One region of the Arthrobacter sp. KUASC02 genome, then DNA from elsewhere that is predicted to be linked to it. Evidence: riboswitches for the same ligand, from Rfam matches in the RefSeq annotation. Region 1 holds a riboswitch; the other holds the start of a gene.
The links. A riboswitch is a leader RNA that binds a small molecule or an ion and turns the genes downstream of it on or off. The one in region 1 is predicted to bind glycine.
Positions count from the first base shown of each region.

Region 2: it holds a riboswitch for glycine, as region 1 does, so the genes downstream of both, AC6JAC_RS21940 (L-serine ammonia-lyase) here and gcvP (aminomethyl-transferring glycine dehydrogenase) in region 1, are expected to answer to the same signal.

Region 1 covers NZ_AP046053.1:3,914,703-3,923,864, forward strand. Annotated here, with positions in the region: gene AC6JAC_RS17985 (L-serine ammonia-lyase) at 1-819, opposite strand, end outside; gene glyA (serine hydroxymethyltransferase) at 980-2,311, opposite strand; gene gcvH (glycine cleavage system protein GcvH) at 2,308-2,691, opposite strand; gene gcvT (glycine cleavage system aminomethyltransferase GcvT) at 3,166-4,314, opposite strand; gene gcvP (aminomethyl-transferring glycine dehydrogenase) at 4,326-7,178, opposite strand; glycine riboswitch at 7,383-7,481, opposite strand; gene AC6JAC_RS18010 (TetR/AcrR family transcriptional regulator) at 7,628-8,167, opposite strand; gene AC6JAC_RS18015 (MFS transporter) at 8,237-9,162, shown strand, end outside.
Region 2 covers NZ_AP046053.1:4,754,726-4,763,887, forward strand. Annotated here, with positions in the region: gene AC6JAC_RS21915 (hypothetical protein) at 1-213, opposite strand, end outside; gene purU (formyltetrahydrofolate deformylase) at 611-1,462, opposite strand; gene cycA (D-serine/D-alanine/glycine transporter) at 1,459-2,931, opposite strand; gene AC6JAC_RS21930 (methylenetetrahydrofolate reductase) at 2,921-3,757, opposite strand; gene lipA (lipoyl synthase) at 3,798-4,805, opposite strand; gene AC6JAC_RS21940 (L-serine ammonia-lyase) at 4,832-6,274, opposite strand; glycine riboswitch at 6,529-6,626, opposite strand; gene AC6JAC_RS21945 (Lrp/AsnC family transcriptional regulator) at 6,710-7,708, opposite strand; gene AC6JAC_RS21950 (amidohydrolase) at 7,808-9,058, opposite strand; gene AC6JAC_RS21955 (hypothetical protein) at 9,073-9,162, opposite strand, start outside.

The DNA.
Region 1 (9,162 bases):
GTACTCCGGATCCTGCCGGCCCGCATCCTGGTCCCGGGTCTCCTTCAGCAAACGCTCATGCCAGTCCGGAGCCCGGCGCCGGACCTTCAGCCCGCCGGGCAGCAGGCCCTCACGCTTCAACGACACCGCCACACACTCCTCCATCACGGAGTAAATGTGCAGCAGCCCCGCCCGGATCTCCTCCTCGGACCGGGACGCCCGCTCGTTCACGAACATGATCTCCCCGATGGACAAACCCTTGGACTGGCACCGGCCCAGCAACTCCGCCGCCGTACGGAACGGCAACGGCAGCTCCTTCTTCGACTCCTCCAGCTCCTGCTGCGCCGCGTCCTCCTCGCCCTCACGGACAATAAACCCGCCGCCCACCGAGAAAAACGTCGCCGCATGCAGCACCTCACCGGCAGCATCCGTGACCGTAAACGTCATCCCGTTCGTATGCCGCGGCAGGACCGTCAACGGCCGCAACACCATATCCTTCACCCCGTACTCCAGGGCCACCCCGCCACCATCAACAGCACCGGCCAACTGCAGCTTCCCGGACTCCGCGATCGCCGCCAGCCGCTCCTCCACCTCCGCCGGCAGGATCTTCTCCGGATGGAAACCCTCCAACCCCAGCAGGATCGCCGTCATCGTCCCATGACCATGCCCGGTCGCGGCGAGCGAACCATACAAATCCACCCGCAACCCCGCCACCCTCGCCAGGTCACCGGAGGACCGAAGCTCCTCGGCGAACACCGCCGCAGCACGCATCGGACCCACCGTATGCGAACTCGACGGCCCAATCCCGATGGAAAAAAGATCAAACACACCAACAGCCATGGCCGGGGTTTCCTCACTAGGTCTAACTGTGGTCCGGCAGATGGTCCTGCCGGAAGGCAGCGCACCAACCGGTCGGCGGCGCACTGCCGGATACACGACGACGGGCGGCAGCTTATGGCGGCCGCCCGGCGTCGTGATCTCTACTTCTGTAATACGGCCTCTAGGCGAGGTTGGCAACCGAGGGGTAGAGCGGGTGGGCGGCGGCGAGGGCCTCCACCCGTGAGCGCAGGCCGGAAAGGTCCGCGCCGGCGTCGGCAATCAGCGCCTCGGCGATGATGTCCGCCACCTCGGCGAAGGCTGCTTCGCCGAAACCGCGGGTCGCGAGGGCCGGGGTGCCGATGCGCAGTCCCGAGGTGACCATCGGCGGCCTCGGGTCGAACGGCACTGCGTTGCGGTTCACGGTGATGTCGATTTCCGCGAGGCGGTCCTCTGCCTGCTGGCCGTCGAGTTCGCAGTTGCGCAGGTCCACCAGGACCAGGTGGACGTCGGTGCCGCCGGAGATCACGTTAATCCCCTTGGCGGTGACGTCCGGCTGGACCAGGCGGTCGGCGAGGATCCGGGCACCGGCCAGGACGCGTTCCTGGCGTTCCTTGAACTCCGGGGACGCGGCGATCTTGAAGGCCACGGCCTTGCCGGCAATGACGTGCTCCAGCGGGCCGCCCTGCTGGCCGGGGAACACTGCCGAGTTGATCTTCTTGGCGATGTCGGCGTCGTTGGAGAGGATGATGCCGCCGCGCGGACCGGCGAGGGTCTTGTGCGTGGTGGAGGTGACTACGTGGGCGTGGGGCACCGGTGACGGGTGCAGTCCGGCGGCGACGAGCCCGGCGAAGTGCGCCATGTCTACCATCAGGTAGGCGCCCACGGAGTCGGCGATCCGGCGGAACTCGGCAAAGTCCAGCTGCCGGGCGTAGGCGGACCAGCCGGCGACGATCAGCTGCGGCTTGTGCTCCTGGGCCAGGCGCTCCACCTCGGCCATGTCGATCCGGTGGTCCTCTTCGCGGACCTGGTACGGGATGACGTTGTACAGGCGGCCGGAGAAGTTGATCCGCATGCCGTGGGTCAGGTGACCGCCGTGGGCCAGGTTCAGGCCCATGATGGTGTCCCCCGGCTTGATCAGCGCGTGCATCACCGAGGCGTTGGCCTGGGCACCGGAGTGCGGCTGCACGTTCGCGTACTCGGCACCGAACAGGGCCTTCACCCGGTCGATGGCCAGCTGTTCGACGACGTCAACGTGCTCGCAGCCGCCGTAGTAGCGCTTGCCGGGGTAGCCCTCTGCGTACTTGTTGGTAAGGACCGAGCCTTGCGCCTGCATGACGGCCTTGGCGGTGTGGTTCTCCGAGGCGATCATTTCCAGACCGGTGCGCTGGCGGCCCAGCTCGTCGTCGATCTTCGCCGCGATCTCCGGGTCCAGGGCGGACAGGTCCGCGTCCAGGGACGGGGAGACTACCTGCTCGAACGCGACAGTGCCTGCAGCGGCCGTTGCGCCGCTCACAGCTCGCCGCCGTTCTTGGCAGCGTATTCCTCAGCGGAAAGCAGCGGGCCGTCGGAGTCTGCGGCCACTTTGAAGAGCCAGCCGGCACCGTACGGATCGCTGTTGATCAGTGCGGGGTCGTCGACGACGGCGGAGTTGGTTTCCGTGACCTCGCCGGTGACCGGGGAGTACAGGTCAGAGACGGACTTGGTGGACTCGACCTCGCCGCAGGTCTCCCCTGCGGTCACGGTGGAGCCGACCTCGGGCAGGTCAACGTAGACGATGTCGCCGAGGGCGTCCGTGGCCACGGCGGAAATGCCGATGGACACAAGGTTGCCGGCCTCGCGGGCAACCCACTCGTGCTCGTCGGAGTACTGCAGTTCAGCGGCTACTTTTGCCATGGTGTTCCTTAATCTCGTTACTTGTGTGGTCGGGTGGGGAGGCGGGTGACCGAATTCCTCCGCGTGCTGCTCCTTCGTCGCTTTGACGCACGCTTCCGGAATCCGCTCACCCGCCGTCTCCGGCCGTCAGTTCCGGTGGGGAACCAACGGCATTGAAAGATAAAACAGTGGTCTAGCACCAAGCAGGCTGCCCGGGTTTCGGCAAGCTCAACCCCCAATGATCGAGCTTGCCAGGCGGCACATCCCCCAGCACCTCTGGCTTGCGAAGGCGCCGGAACCCGTTGCGGGTCCGGGTGTGTCGGTTCCGCAGAAGAGAGCCTCCGGCCCCCTCGGGGCTGGCATCCGGAAGCGTGCGTCCAAGGGAGCGTCACGTCCGCCCAGCGGGCGTCTACGCGACCAAGCACGCGGAGGATGTCAGCCCCGACGGGCCAAACGGAGCCAGGAGCGGCACCGGGACCCGCAGCCAGCCTCGGGTTACTTTTGGCGCTTGTAGAAAGGCAGTGCGACAACTTCGAACGGCTCGGCCTTGCCGCGCAGGTCGATGTCCAGGGCGGTGCCCACCTCGGAATGCTCGACGTCGACATAGGCAAGCGCCACAGGGTAACCAAGGGTGGGGCTCGGCTGGCCGGAGGTCACTTCGCCAACCACGTTGCCGTCCTTGAGGACCGGGTAGTGGCCGCGGCCGGCACGCCGGCCAAGGCCCTTGAGGCCCACGAGCCTGCGCCCGCTCGTGGAGCCGGCACCGCCGGCCTTGAGTGCTTCCAGTGCGGCACGGCCCACGAAGTCGCTTTCCTTGGCGAGCGAGACAACCGGGCCGAGGCCTGCTGCGTAGGGGTTGCCTTCGAGGGAGAGCTCGTTGCCGTAGAGCGGCATGCCGGCTTCGAGGCGCAGCGAGTCGCGGCACGCCAGTCCGGCGGGAACCAGTTCGCCTTCCTCGGCGACGGCTTCGATGGCCTGCCACAGGGCGGCGGCGTCATCGTTGTCCACGAAGATTTCGAAGCCGTCTTCACCGGTGTACCCGGTGCGGGCCAGCAGGAGGTCCTTGCTGCTGCCGGCCACCATGAAGGGAACTTCCACGGCCGCGTAGTACTTCAGGCCGGTGACCAGCTCGTGCTGTGCCGCGGGGACCAGGCGAAGCAGGATGGCTTCGGCCTTCGGACCCTGGACGGCGACCAGCGAGGTCGCCGCGGACGCGTCCTGTACGACGACGTCGAAGTTCGCTGCCCGTTCCGCCAGTGCTGCGGCAACCACCACGGCGTTGCCGGCGTTGGGCACTACCAGGAACTTGTCGGTGCCATCTTCAGCCGCGGGGCGACGGTACGTGATCAGGTCGTCGATGATGCCGCCGTCTTCCTGGCAGATCAGCGAGTACTTGGCCTTGCCCACGGACATGGCGGAGATCTTTCCGACCAGGGCGTAGTCCAGGAACGCTGCGGCGTCCGGGCCGGTAACCCAGACTTCGCCCATGTGGGAGAGGTCGAACAGGCCGGCGGCGTTGCGGACGGCGTGGTGTTCGGCCAGCTCGGAGGAGTACTTCAGGGGCATCTGCCAGCCACCGAAGTCGGTGAAGGATGCGCCCAGTTTCTTGTGCTCTTCGTAGAGCGCGGTGTAGTTCTCAGTCATCGGGGGAATCCTTAGTTTTCGAAGTCTTCGATGGGCGGGCAGGAGCAGATCAGGTTGCGGTCCCCTGCTGCGCCGTCGATGCGGCCCACGGGCGGGAAGTACTTGTCCTGCTTGAGGTGGTGGACCGGGAAGGCGGCCTGCTCGCGCGGGTATTCGCGGTTCCAGTCGGAAGAAACGACGGCGGCCGCGGTGTGCGGTGCGTTGCGCAGCGGGGAGTTCTCCACGGTGAAGTCGCCGTTGGCCACCTGGTCGATTTCCTGGCGGATGGTGATCATCGCGTCGATGAAGCGGTCGATCTCCACGAGGTCCTCGGACTCGGTGGGCTCCACCATGAGCGTGCCGGCCACCGGGAACGCCAGGGTGGGGGCGTGGAAGCCGAAGTCGATGAGGCGCTTGGCCACGTCTTCAGCGGTGACGCCGGTCCGTGCCGTCAGTTCACGCAGGTCCAGGATGCACTCGTGCGCCACGAGTCCGCCTTCGCCGGTGTACAGCACCGGGAAGAACTCGTTCAGGCGGGAGGCGATGTAGTTTGCCGCCAGCAGGGCCGACTTGGTGGCTTCGGTCAGGCCTGCGCCGCCCATCAGCTTCACGTAGGCCCAGGAGATCGGCAGCACACCGGCGGAGCCGAAGCGCGAAGCGGAGATCGCAACGCCGTGCCCGTCTTCGTGCGCTGCCTTGTTGGCGTCGCCCGGCATGAACGGCGCCAGGTGTGCCTTCGCTGCAACCGGGCCGACGCCCGGGCCGCCGCCGCCGTGCGGGATGCAGAAGGTCTTGTGCAGGTTCAGGTGGGACACGTCTCCGCCGAACTTGCCGGGCTGGGCCAGGCCCACGAGCGCGTTCAGGTTGGCGCCGTCAACGTAGACCTGGCCGCCGGCGGCGTGCACCGAGTCGCAGATCTCGCGCACGTCGGCGTCGTATACGCCGTGGGTGGACGGGTAGGTGATCATGATCGCGGACAGGACGTCCTTGTGGGTTTCGATCTTCGCCTGGAAGTCGGCGTGATCGATCGTGCCGTCGGCAGCGGTGGCCACGACAACAACCTTCATGCCGGCCAGGACGGCCGACGCGGCGTTGGTGCCGTGGGCCGAGGCCGGGATCAGGCAGACGTTGCGCTGGTCGTCACCGCGGGACAGGTGGTAGCCGCGGATCGCGAGCAGGCCCGCGAGTTCGCCCTGCGAGCCGGCGTTCGGCTGGATGGAGACCTGGTCGTAGCCGGTGATCTCGGCGAGGTCCGCTTCCAGGCCATCGATCAGTTCACGCCAGCCCTCGGTCTGGGAATCCGGGGCGAAGGGGTGGATGGAGGCGAACTCCGGCCAGGAGATGGCTTCCATCTCGGCGGTGGCGTTCAGCTTCATGGTGCAGGAACCGAGCGGGATCATGGTGCGGTCCAGCGCGAGGTCGCGGTCCGAGAGCTTGCGGATGTAGCGCAGCAGCTGGGTTTCGGAGCGGTGGGTGTTGAACACCGGGTGCTGCAAGTAGTCCGAGGTGCGCTCGACGGCGGCCTCGAGGGCAAATCCTGCCGCATCGCCGGCAACCTCGGCACCGAAGGCGGCAGCCACAGCGGCGACAATTTCCGGCGTCGTGGTTTCGTCAGTGGAGATGCCCACGGTGTCGGCGTCGATGCCGCGCAGGTTGATACCCTTGGCCTCCGCCGCGGCAATGATTTCAACGGCCTTGCCCGGAACACGGACGGTGATGGTGTCAAAGAAGCTGCCGTGCAGGACCTCAAGGCCGGCGGCCTTCAGGGATGCTGCCAGGGTGCGGGCGCTGTTGTGGACGGTCTCGGCGATGGCCTTCAGTCCGTCGGGGCCGTGGTAGACGGCGTACATCGAGGAGACGATGGCCAGCAGTGCCTGCGCGGTGCAGATGTTGGACGTCGCCTTTTCGCGGCGGATGTGCTGCTCGCGGGTCTGCAGTGCCAGGCGGTAGGCCGGGGTGCCGGCGTTGTCCTTGGACACACCCACCAGGCGGCCGGGCATGGAGCGTTCGAGGCCCTTCTGCACAGCCATGTAGGCAGCGTGCGGGCCGCCGAAGAACAGCGGCACACCCAGGCGCTGCGTGGAGCCGACTGCGATGTCCGCACCCTGCTCGCCCGGAGGCGTGATCAGGGTCAGGGAGAGCAGGTCGGCCGCAACGGTGACCAGGGCGCCGCGCTCTTTGGCGGCGGCGATGACGGCGGAGTGGTCGAACACGCGGCCGGAAACGCCCGGCTGCTGCAGCACGATGCCGTTGATGACGCCGTCGGGAAGGCCCAGGGACAGGTCCGCGACCTCAACCTCGAAGCCGAGTGCCTCGGCGCGGCCCTTGACGATGGCGATGGTCTGGGGCAGCACATCGGCGTCGAGGACGGTCTTGCCGTCGTGGGCGGTCTTGTTCTTGTTGGCGCGGCGCATCATCAGCACGGCTTCGGCCACAGCGGTGGCTTCGTCCAGCAGGGAGGCGTTGGCGATGGGCAGCCCCACGAGGTCCTGAACCATGGTCTGGAAGTTCAGGAGCGCCTCGAGGCGGCCCTGGGAGATTTCCGGCTGGTACGGGGTGTAGGCGGTGTACCAGGCCGGGGATTCCAGGACGTTGCGGCGGATCACCGGCGGGGTCACGGTGTCGTAGTAGCCCTGGCCGATCATCTGCACGGCCGTCTTGTTCTTGGCAGCCAGCTTGCGCAGCTCGCCGAGGACTTCAACCTCGCTGAGGGCGTCCTGCAGGCGGAGGGCAACATCCTGGCGGATGTCGTTGGGAACCGCGGTGTCTACCAGTGAGTCAACGGTGTCGTAGCCGACAGACTTGAGCATGGTGTCGATGTCGGCTTGGCGGCGGGCGCCAATGTGCCGATCGACGAAGGTGGTGGAGGCTGAACTAACCGTCACGAAGGAACTCCATTACTAATGGCGGCGCAGGGTACGCCGCAGTGGTCCGGGTTCCTCCCCGCTCTGTATTGGACCTGAGAGTTTCCGCATTGCCGTGCTTTCGCATGGCTCAGCTTGCACCGTCGGTGAGCAGGGCGTGTCCGGCGTTGTTGACTCCAACAAATGTTGGGGCACAACGGACAGCCTGCTGCTTTCCAGAGTTGCCTCGCCGCGGCGGTACGTGGGCCTGAGAGATTCCTGGGGAGGATTTGCTCCTACGGCGCCTGCTTGTACCTACTTGCAGAACTCTCCCGCCGCAGATCAAAGGCATATTTAGTTAGCGGTGACAACAGTCACAGCTGCAATTGTCCTACGTAGGAGTCCAGTCTGCAAACTCCGCATCGCGCCCGCCGCCGCGTTACGGCCTGAGTTGCGAAGCGGGCCGCCAGCGGCCTCGGCAGGCACGGCGGTCAGCCGCGGAGCCGCTCGACGGCGGCCAGCAGGCTGTCGACGTCGCCACTCATTTCCGGCGGGGCGGCACCGGGACCGCTGGCCAGCATGGCATTGAAATAGAGTCCGTCACCCATGTACAGCACGGCCTTTGCCATGGCCGGGCCGACGTCACCGGCCAGCAGCTCCAGCCAGCTCCCCTGGACAGCCGCGAAACGGTGCAGCGTCTCCTCGTGCGCCACTTCGGCGAGCCGCGTGGCAGCCACAAAGACCCGGTCCAACGGAGTGTCCGCCCAGAGCGAGGACCTGATGAAGTAGGCCGCCGCTCCTTCCGGAGCCTTCGCCATGGTGTCCAGATCCCGCGCGACCAGCACGTCCATGCGCTCGAGCAGGGCCGAAATCATGGCTTCCTTGTTCGGGAAGTGGTACAGCAGTCCCCCCTTGGACACGCCGGCGCGCCTGGCGACGGCATCCAGCGTGGCGGCGCGCTCGCCCACTTCGATCAGAAGGGATTCAAAGGCGTCGAGCACGGCTTCGCGTGCGACGGGTTTTCTGGCCATGGTTCCTATCATGCCCGGTGCTCCGGGCTCATTTCTTAACTATACCGTCCAGACGGTACAGTTATTGGCATGGGAAACTCATCCTCAACCTCGACGCCGGCAACCCGTCACCTCACAGCCGGCCCGGCCCGGCACCCTGCCGCCGCTCCTGCCGCTGCCGGCGGCCGGCCGGCCGCTACGAACCGGGGCCGCGACTGGCTGGCCCTGGCGCTACTGATGTTCCCGGTGCTGCTGGTTGCCGTGGACAACACCGCGCTGACATTTGCGTTGCCTGCCATCGCCCGCAGCCTGGAACCCACCGGCGTTCAACTGCTGTGGATTGTTGATGCCTACCCGCTGGTCCTGGCCGGACTACTGGTTGCCATGGGGAGTTTCGGTGACAGGATCGGCCGCCGCCGGCTCCTGCTGATCGGCAGCACCGGCTTTGCCGCGGTGTCCGCTGCCACTGCATTCGCCCCGAGCGCGGAAATGTTGATCGCCGGCCGCGCGGCACTGGGCTTCTTCGGGGCGATGCTCATGCCTTCCACCCTGTCCCTGATCCGCAACATCTTCCCGGACGCAAACCGGCGCCGGCTGGCGATCGCCATCTGGGCGGCAGGGTTCTCCGGCGGCGCCGCACTGGGACCGATCTTCGGCGGCTGGCTCGTGGAGCAGTACTGGTGGGGAGCGATCCTGTTGGTGGCAGTGCCCATCATGCTGCCCATCCTGGTCCTCGGCCCCGTCCTCATTCCCGAGTCCAGGGATCCCCGGCCCGGATCGGTGGATGGTGCCAGCATCGTCCTCTCGCTGCTGACCATGGTTCCGCTGGTCTACGGCATCAAGTCATTGGCTACGGAAGGTTTCGGCGCCGCGTCGGCCGCGGCCATCGGCGGTGGACTCGTGATCGGATATGCCTTTGTCCGGCGCCAGAAGAGGCTGACCAGCCCGCTGCTGGACATTAGCCTCTTCGGAAACAGGATTTTCAGCACGGCCATCACCGCCAACGTGCTGGCCCT
Region 2 (9,162 bases), 840 kb from region 1:
GAGGTAGAGGGCCAGGCTCGCATCGGTGGCGGTGTGGACGCTGTTGGGAACTGCACCGCGCAAAAGCGCCTGCGTGTTGGTGGACTTGACCATGTCCAGCGGCGCCCAGCCGCGGTGGCTGGACGTGAGGCGCTCGATGTCCGTGCGGAAGGAACGCTGGTGGTCCTCGCGGACAGTGGCGCGAACAGTAAACGGGATGAAAGTAGTAGGCAAGGAGGTCCTCTCAAGAGGCAACCGGTGGTCGGCGCCCGGTTATTACAAGCCTCCCCGGGCCCCTGCTATTCCCCTGCCGCCGCCAAGGAGTCCGATGTCACGGCCCGAAGTTCCGCCCGGAATAGGCCTAAAGCCCCTCGTGGGCCCTGCTGCCCTGCGGGTAGGTTGATTGCAGCCACAGGCCGGTCGGGCACAGCGGAGTGACTGCGGCCGTGGCAGGCGGTCCTGCCGATGTTCATGGGTGCCATCGGCGGACGTCGCCTTCCGGATGATGGGTTGCCCCGTCACAGGGGCGGGGTAACTCGTCCGGAGGTTGTTAGGCCACCATCTGTAGAGTTCGACGCCGGTGGTCACCTTGTCAGGTGACCACCGGCGTCGTGCTTCCCAGGAAACGGCGCTACCGCAGAATCACGGTGCGGTTGCCCAGCAGCATTATTCTGCCCTCGCAGTGCCAGCGCACCGCATTGCGGAGCGCGGCGCATTCGGCGTCCCGGCCAACGGCCACCAGGTCGTCGGCGGTGTAGGTGTGGTCCACGTCGATGACCTGCTGCGAAATGATCGGTCCCTCGTCGAGTTCCGCGTTGACGTAGTGGGCTGTGGCGCCCACGGTCTTGACCCCGCGGTCGTAGGCCTGGTGGTACGGCTTCGCACCCTTGAAGCTGGGCAGGAACGAGTGGTGGATATTGATGGTCCGGCCGGCCAGCTTGGCCGAGAGTTCGTCGCTCAGGACCTGCATGTAGCGGGCCAGGACCACGAGTTCCACATCGAACTCGTCGACCAGTTCCAGAAGCCGGGCTTCTGCTTCCGGTTTGGTGTCCTTCGTGACCGGCAGGTGGAAGAACGGGATGCCGTGCCACCGGACCAGGTCCTCCTGCTCGCGGTGGTTGGAGACCACCGCGACGATCTCCACGGGAAGGTCGCCGGTGCGGGCACGGAACAGCAGGTCATTGAGGCAGTGGCCCATTTTGGACACCATCACCAGGACGCGGCGTTTGCGGCCGTGCGGCTCCAGTTGCCAGTTCATCTGCCACTTCTCCGCCAGGGATGCGAAGTCCTGGCGGAGATCCTCGGTGCTGGTGGAATCCTGGCCCGAGTCGAAGTGCACCCGCATGAAGAAGTGCCCCTGGACGCGGTCCCCGTACTGCTTGTTGTCGATGATGTCGCAGCCGTGGTCAAGCAGGAATCCCGAAATCGCATGGACAATGCCCGGAGACTCGGCACAGTCCAAAGTCAGTACATGCTCGCTCATTTCCTGACGTCCCCGAGTTCCCGCGCAACGGCCGCGTCGGGCTCCATGTCCTGGCTGAGTTCAGCCTGGAACGTCGCATAGCGGGCCAGGTGCGCGGGCCGGCGGCGCAGCACGAACCAGGCGGCACCGAGCAGGATGAACCACACCGGCGTCACCAGGAGCGCCAGCAGCGTGTCCGGCTGGGTGGTCAGTGCCCACAGCACGAACGCGAAGAAAGCGAAGACCACCCAGACCATGGGAATGCCGCCGGGCATCCGGTACTTGGACGCCTCATGCAGCTGCGGGCGGCGCCGCCGGAAGGCCAGGTAGCTGGCCAGGATGATGGACCAGACAAAAACGAAGCAGACGGCGGACACGGTGGTCACCATGTCGAACGCCTTGCCGATGTCCGAGCCGGCATACATCAGGATGACGCCGGAGAGCAGCAGGACGCAGGAGAGGAACAGCGCATTCTGCGGGACCTTGCGGCGGGACAGGCGGCCGAACACGGACGGCGCGTCACCTTCCTGAGCCAGGCCGTAAACCATGCGTGAGGTGGAATATATGCCGGAGTTGGCCGAAGACATCGCCGAGCTGAGCACCACCAGGTTCACCACGGTGGCCGCGGCACCAAGACCGGCCAGGGAGAACATGGCGATGAACGGGCTGTGTCCGGCCTGGAACTGGGTCCACGGGGTGACGGACATCAGGATGATGAGAGCGCCAACGTAGAAGAGCAGCACGCGGATGGGAATGGAGTTGATGGCCTTGGGCAGGTTCTTCTCCGGGTCCTTGGCCTCCGCGGCCGTGGTGCCCACCAGTTCAATGCCCACAAAGGCGAAGACGGCGATCTGGAAGCCGGCCACAAAACCCATGAACTCGTTCGGGAAGAAACCGCCGTGGCTCCACAGGTTCGTGAAGGTGGCAGGGCCGGCGTCGGACTGGAATCCGCTGAAGATCATGAACAGGCCCACAATAATCAGTGCCGCGATGGCGATGATCTTGATCAACGCGAACCAGAACTCGGTCTCGCCGAAGGCCTTCACCGTGGTGAGGTTCAGGAGCAGCAGGATGGCCACAGTGGCCAGGCCCTGGATCCACAGGGGGAGCCCCGGCCAGAGTTCCTTCGAGTAGCCGGCAATGGCGATCACGTCCGCGATTCCGGTGATCACCCAGCAGAACCAGTAGGTCCAGCCGGTGAAGAACCCGGCCCAGGGGCCCAGCAGGTCAGCGGCGAAGTCGCTGAAGGATTTGTAGTTCAGGTTGGACAGCAGCAGTTCGCCCATGGCCCGCATGACGAAGAACAGCATGAAGCCGATGATCATGTAGACGAAGATGACGGACGGGCCGGCCGCCGAGATGGTTTTGCCGGACCCCATGAAGAGGCCGGTGCCGATGGCTCCGCCAATGGCGATCAGCTGGATGTGCCGGTTGCTGAGCTGCCTTTCAAGATGCGGTTCCTGGTGGGAGGTCAGGGTCTTAGTTGTCACGTGCTGCTCCTCGAATCAATGCTGGCTGGAGTGCCGTTGGGGAAGACGCGGGGCCCGCTTCGTTGGGGACCGCATCGAGGTTGTTGAAGCTGTAGAGGTGGATGCCGGCGATCTTCCCGGGCTGGCTTCCCAGCCCGTCCACGAGGTTCTGCGGCGAGTAGCGGTCACCGCTGAGGAGCTTGCGCGCCAGCGGGCCTTTTCGGCTCAGGAACTTCAGGGAACTTCCCACGCCGATCTGCGTCGCCAGGGAGACCAGCTTGGTCCGCGGAACGTTTCCGGCCACGCCGGCCCAGACGGGCAGCTGCACTCCTTCGCGGCGCAGGAGCGCCACGTAGTCAAGGACTTTCGGTGCGGAGAAGCACATCTGCGTCACCACGTGCGAGGCCACGTGCTGCTTGGCCAGCAGGGCGTCCAGCAGGTCCACCGGCCCAACCGAGGGATGACCCTCCGGGTAGCCGGCGATTCCTGCCCGCATCATGCCGCCCGTGTACTGCGCGATGTCTTCGAGCAGCGGGAGCGCGGAACCGTACGGGCCGGCCGGCTGCTTCCGGTCGCCGCCGATCACGAACACTTCGCTGATGCCGGCAACGTTGCAGTCGCGGAGGATTCCGGTGAGCTGGGACCGGTCATGCAGGCTCCGCGCCGCGAGATGCGGGACCACGGAGTAGCCGAGCAGGCTCAGCTGCACAGCGGTGCGCATGGTCCGTTCGATCCCGTGGTGGGGCAGGCACGTCACGGTGAGCGTTGTGGTCAACGGCACGTGCGCGCTGACCCGATCAGCGATTCCCTCTGACGGGATGATCTCGATCCGGGTGGGGAACATCATCGGTCCTCTCTCAATGTCACGTCTGAATATCACGGTGGTCCTAGTGGTGTGCCGCGATGAGGGAGCTGGCTTCCTGGCGGGTGCTGCCGGAGCTTTCGATGTGCGCGAGTTCGGCCGGGATGTCCCAGCCCTTCTTGCGCATCGCGGTGGCCCAGAGCCGGCCGGCACGGTAGGAGGAGCGGACCAGCGGGCCGGACATGACGCCGAGGAAGCCGATCTCCTCGGCCTCCGTGGCGAGGTCCACGAATTCCTGCGGCTTGACCCAGCGGTCCACCGGCAGGTGGCGTTCGGACGGGCGCAGGTACTGGGTGATGGTGATCAGGTCGCAGCCGGCCTCGTGCAGGTCCCGCAGGGCCTCGGAGATTTCCTCGCGGGTCTCGCCCATGCCCAGGATCAGGTTGGACTTGGTGACCATGCCCAGGTTCCGGCCCTGGGTGATGACATCCAGGGACCGGTCGTAGCGGAACGCGGGGCGGATGCGCTTGAAGATCCGCGGCACGGTCTCGACGTTGTGCGCGAAGACCTCGGGCTTGGAGTCGCAGATCGCCGCGATGTGCTCGGGTTTGCCCGAGAAGTCCGGGATCAGAAGTTCGACGCCGGTGCCCGGGTTCAGTTTGTGGATCTTCCGGACCGTTTCAGCGTAGAGCCAGACGCCCTCGTCGGCGAGGTCGTCGCGGGCCACCCCGGTCACGGTGGCGTACCGGAGCTGCATGGCCTGGACCGAGCAGGCCACCTTGGTGGGTTCGAACATGTCCACCGGGGAGGGCTTGCCGGTATCGATCTGGCAGAAATCACAGCGCCGGGTGCATTCGGAGCCGCCGATCAGGAACGTGGCTTCCTTGTCTTCCCAGCACTCGAAGATGTTCGGGCAGCCGGCCTCCTCACACACCGTGTGCAGGCCTTCCTTCTTCACCAGGTTCTTGAGCTGGACGAACTCCGGGCCCATCTGGACCTTGGCCTTGATCCACTCCGGCTTACGCTCCACCGGGGTGGCCGCATTACGCTGCTCAATACGCAGCATCTTCCGGCCTTCTGGTGCCAGTGTCATTATTCTCTTTCCTTCAGCATTCGGAGTCAGCATTCGACGACGTTGACGGCGAGGCCGCCCATCGCGGTTTCCTTGTATTTGGAGGACATGTCCTTGCCGGTCTCGCGCATGGTCACGATCACCTCGTCCAGGGACACCCGGTGCGTCCCGTCACCCCAGAGCGCCATCTTCGCGGCGTTGATCGCCTTCGCGGCCGCGATCGCGTTCCGCTCAATACACGGGATCTGCACCAGACCGCCGATCGGATCACACGTCAGCCCCAGATTGTGCTCCATCGCGATCTCCGCCGCGTTCTCCACCTGCTGGGGTGTGCCGCCCATGACCTCCGCCAGACCGGCAGCGGCCATCGAGGACGCCGAACCCACCTCGCCCTGGCAGCCCACCTCCGCCCCGGAAATCGAGGCCTGCTCCTTGTACAACACCCCGACCGCACCGGCGGCCAGCAGGAACTTCACCACCACATCATCCCGGTCCGCCTGCGTGGCCTGATCCATCCCCGGCGCGAAGTGCAGCGCGTAATACAACACCCCCGGAATGATCCCGGCCGCCCCGTTCGTCGGGGCCGTGACCACCCGCCCGCCCGAGGCGTTCTCCTCATTGACCGCCAGCGCGATCAGGTTCACCCATTCCTGCCAGTACTTCGGATCCCGGTACTCCGGATCCTGCCGGCCCGCATCCTGGTCCCGGGTCTCCTTCAGGAGGCGTTCGTGCCAGTCCGGAGCCCGGCGCCGGACCTTCAGCCCGCCGGGCAGCAGGCCTTCACGCTTCAGGGACACCGCAACGCACTCCTCCATCACGGAGTAAATGTGCAGCAGCCCCGCCCGGATCTCCTCCTCGGACCGGGACGCCCGCTCGTTCACGAACATGATCTCCCCGATGGACAAACCCTTGGACTGGCACCGGCCCAGCAACTCCGCCGCCGTACGGAACGGCAACGGCAGCTCCTTCTTCGACTCCTCCAGCTCCTGCTGCGCCGCGTCCTCCTCGCCCTCACGGACAATGAACCCGCCGCCCACCGAGAAGAACGTCGCCGCATGCAGCACTTCACCGGCAGCATCCGTGACCGTAAACGTCATCCCGTTCGTATGCCGCGGCAGGACCGTCAACGGCCGCAACACCATATCCTTCACCCCGTACTCCAGGGCCACCCCGGCACCATCAACAGCACCGGCCAGCCGCAGCTTCCCGGACTCCGCGATCGCCGCCAGCCGCTCCTCCACCTCCGCCGGCAGGATCTTCTCCGGATGGAAACCCTCCAACCCCAGCAGGATCGCCGTCATCGTCCCATGACCATGCCCGGTCGCGGCGAGCGAGCCATACAAATCCACCCGCAACCCCGCCACCTTCGCCAGGTCACCGGAGGACCGAAGCTCCTCGGCGAACACCGCCGCAGCACGCATCGGACCCACCGTATGCGAACTCGACGGCCCAATCCCGATGGAAAAAAGATCAAACACACCAACAGCCATGGCCGGGGTTCCTTAGTTGCTCACGCGGGGAAGGGGAGCACGGCGGCGCGCGCCAGCACGGCGGCCTGGAAACGTGGATGGGGACGGGTGTATCAGCACGAGGAACTCCATAATTCAGGTGGCACAGGGTGCCACGATGATTCGGGTTCCTCCCCGCTCTGTATCTGACCTGAGAGTTTCCGCGGACCCTGCTGTTACAGCGTGCCGCTTGCACCGTCGGTGAGCCCGGAGACCGGACTACTTTCCAGAGTTGCCTCGCCGCGGCGGTACGTGGGCCTGAGAGATTCCTGGGGAGGATTTGCTCCTACGGCGCCTGCTGAACGTACCGGCAGGACTCTCCCGCCGCAGATCAAAAGCATGTGTCACTTGTCGGTGACACGGCTCACACTTTACTCCGTCGCCGGGACGGCACGCAACAGAGTCACTTCACACGGGTCACACTTCCCGCGCCGGCCGCTCCGGAATCCCGTCCCGGTACATCACGGTGCTGCGTTTGAAGATCTCGGCATAGACCGAGGACCGGACGGACGTCACCGTCTCCAGCTGCCGGAGATCGTCGAGCAGCAGCCGCAGTTCGTCCAGGCTTGGCAGGGCCACCTGGGCCAGCACGTCTTCACCTGAGGCGGCGGCCCAGCGGGTCACCGGAAGGCCGGCCAGGTATTTCGCCGGCGCCTCCGCCGCGTTGCCGGAACGGGTCAGGGTGATCAGGGACTCCACGGGGAATCCGAGTATTGCCGGATCCACCACTGCCCTGATGAACAGGGCACCGGAGTTGGTCATGGCTTCAAGGCGGCGGCTGACGGTTGCTTTGGAGACCGACAATTCGGAGGCCAGCTCATCCACGGTGGCCCGCCCGTTGCGTTGGAGGAGCCCGGCCAGGGCCCTGTTCGTTTCATCAAGCGCCTCACCGGGCTGGCCGGTGCGGATTCCGGCCAGCCGGCCGTCCTCGTCGCGGTGGAGCGCGGCGTACTGTTTCTTGTCCAGTACCTCCGGGGTCCAGCCGCTGGGGGTGCGGAAATACTCCAGCAGGGGTGTCATGGCAAAGGACTGCACACCGTCCACCCCGGACAGGCGCCGGTAGAGAAGCCCGCCCAGTTCATCCGGGGAAAGAAAGAGCTCCGCCACGGCCTCGTTCGTGCCGGACAGTGCGGTGACCCAGGATGACTCTTCCTGCTCCGCAAGCCATGTGCAGACACCGCGCAGGTTGCGTGGGGCCGCCGTCACGCGCAGCAGGAAGGCCGACCGCGAACTGACCGACGACGGGTTGATGAAGGAGTTGGTGCGCACCAGACCGGATTCGAGCAGCTTGTTGCCGCGGCGTGCCACGGTGCGTTCCTGCTGCCCCAGGACATCGGCGATCAGGCGCCAGGGAGCGCGCCCGTTCCGAACCAGCGCGGCCACGATCTGCCGGTCCAGGGCGTCAAGCTGCTCCACGTCCCGGCTCCTCTCATTGCGGCTGGGAAAGTACGACGCCGGACGGCTGCTTCCGCGGAACGGAACCGGGGCGGCGGACCCGCCGCCGCCCCGCTCATGTCAGTTCCGGCCCAGATAGGCTAGCACTCCGGAGAGCGCTGCACCTGTTCCCCCGACGACGGCGGCACGGGCGTCCGGCGCGAACTGCGGCGAGTGGTTCCCGGCGGGTGCCGCGCCGTCCTCGAAGAGCTCCGGATCGAAGGCGCCAAAGGCCCAGAACACGCCAGGCACGCCGATGGCGTCGCTGAGCCATCCGGCGTCCTCCGACCCCATGCCGAGCGGTGCGTCGATCAGCGCATCGGCGCCGAAGTCAGCCGTGAACGCCGCAGTCACGCGGTCGGCGGAGGCGGGATCGTTGTAGCAGCGGGGGAAGCTGTTCAGTTCCACGATGGTGGGTTCCGGCGCCGCCGAGGCCTCGGCTTCGGCTGAGATGATCCGGCGGATGGCGGCAAGCACGGTGGCGCGTGTGTCCTCGTCGGGCGTCCGGACGTTGACCGAGAACTCGGCGGAGTCCGGAATGATGTTCTCCTTCAGGCCCGCATGGAAAGTTCCCACGGTGACGACCGCCGGCGTCGAGGGTGCCAGCTCGCGGGAGACGATGGTCTGCAGGCGAAGGACCATGGCGGCGGCGGCCACGATCGGGTCGATCGACTTTTCGGGCTGCGAGCCGTGGGCCTGCTTGCCGTGGACGGTGATCTTCCACGAATCGGCCAGGCTGGCCATGTGCCCGCCCCGGATCATGAGTTTGCCCTGGCTGACCGGCATGACGTGCTGGGCCAGCACCACGTCTGGTTTGGGGGCCCGGTCCCACAGGCCGTCGTCGATCATCGCCTTGGCACCGTACGCCGTCTCTTCGCCGGGCTGGAAAATGAGCACCAGGGTTCCGGCCCACAGCTCGCTGCGGTCCGTGAGGAGCGAGGCCAGCGCCAGCGCGGCGGCAATGTGCGTGTCGTGGCCGCAGCCGTGCATCACCGGAGCGGTGGTCCCGTCCGGCAGGGTGCCGGTGGCCTCGCTGGCATAGTCAAGGCCCGTCTGTTCTGGGATGGGCAGGCCGTCGGTGTCGGCGCGGAAGCCGATGACCGGACCGTCGCCGTTCTTCAGGATGCCAACCACGCCGGTCCCGCCGCAGCGGAAGGATTCGATGCCCAGGCCGGCAAGGTGCTGTTCGATGTACTCCGCGGTCTTGAATTCCTGTGCCGAGAGTTCCGGGTGGGCATGCAGGTGCTTGTAGACGCCGACGTATTGCTCCACGAAGTCCTCGGGAACTTCGACGGCGGGGGTCAGGCGTACGCCTGTGGTGGTGGTGCTCATTGCTGGCTGCCCTTTCAGTGGGTGGGTTCGGAAATGCGGGTGGCCTGGACGTTTTCGCCGGCGGCCGGTTCCATCGGAGCCTGCGGGGCTCTGGAGCGCGCAAA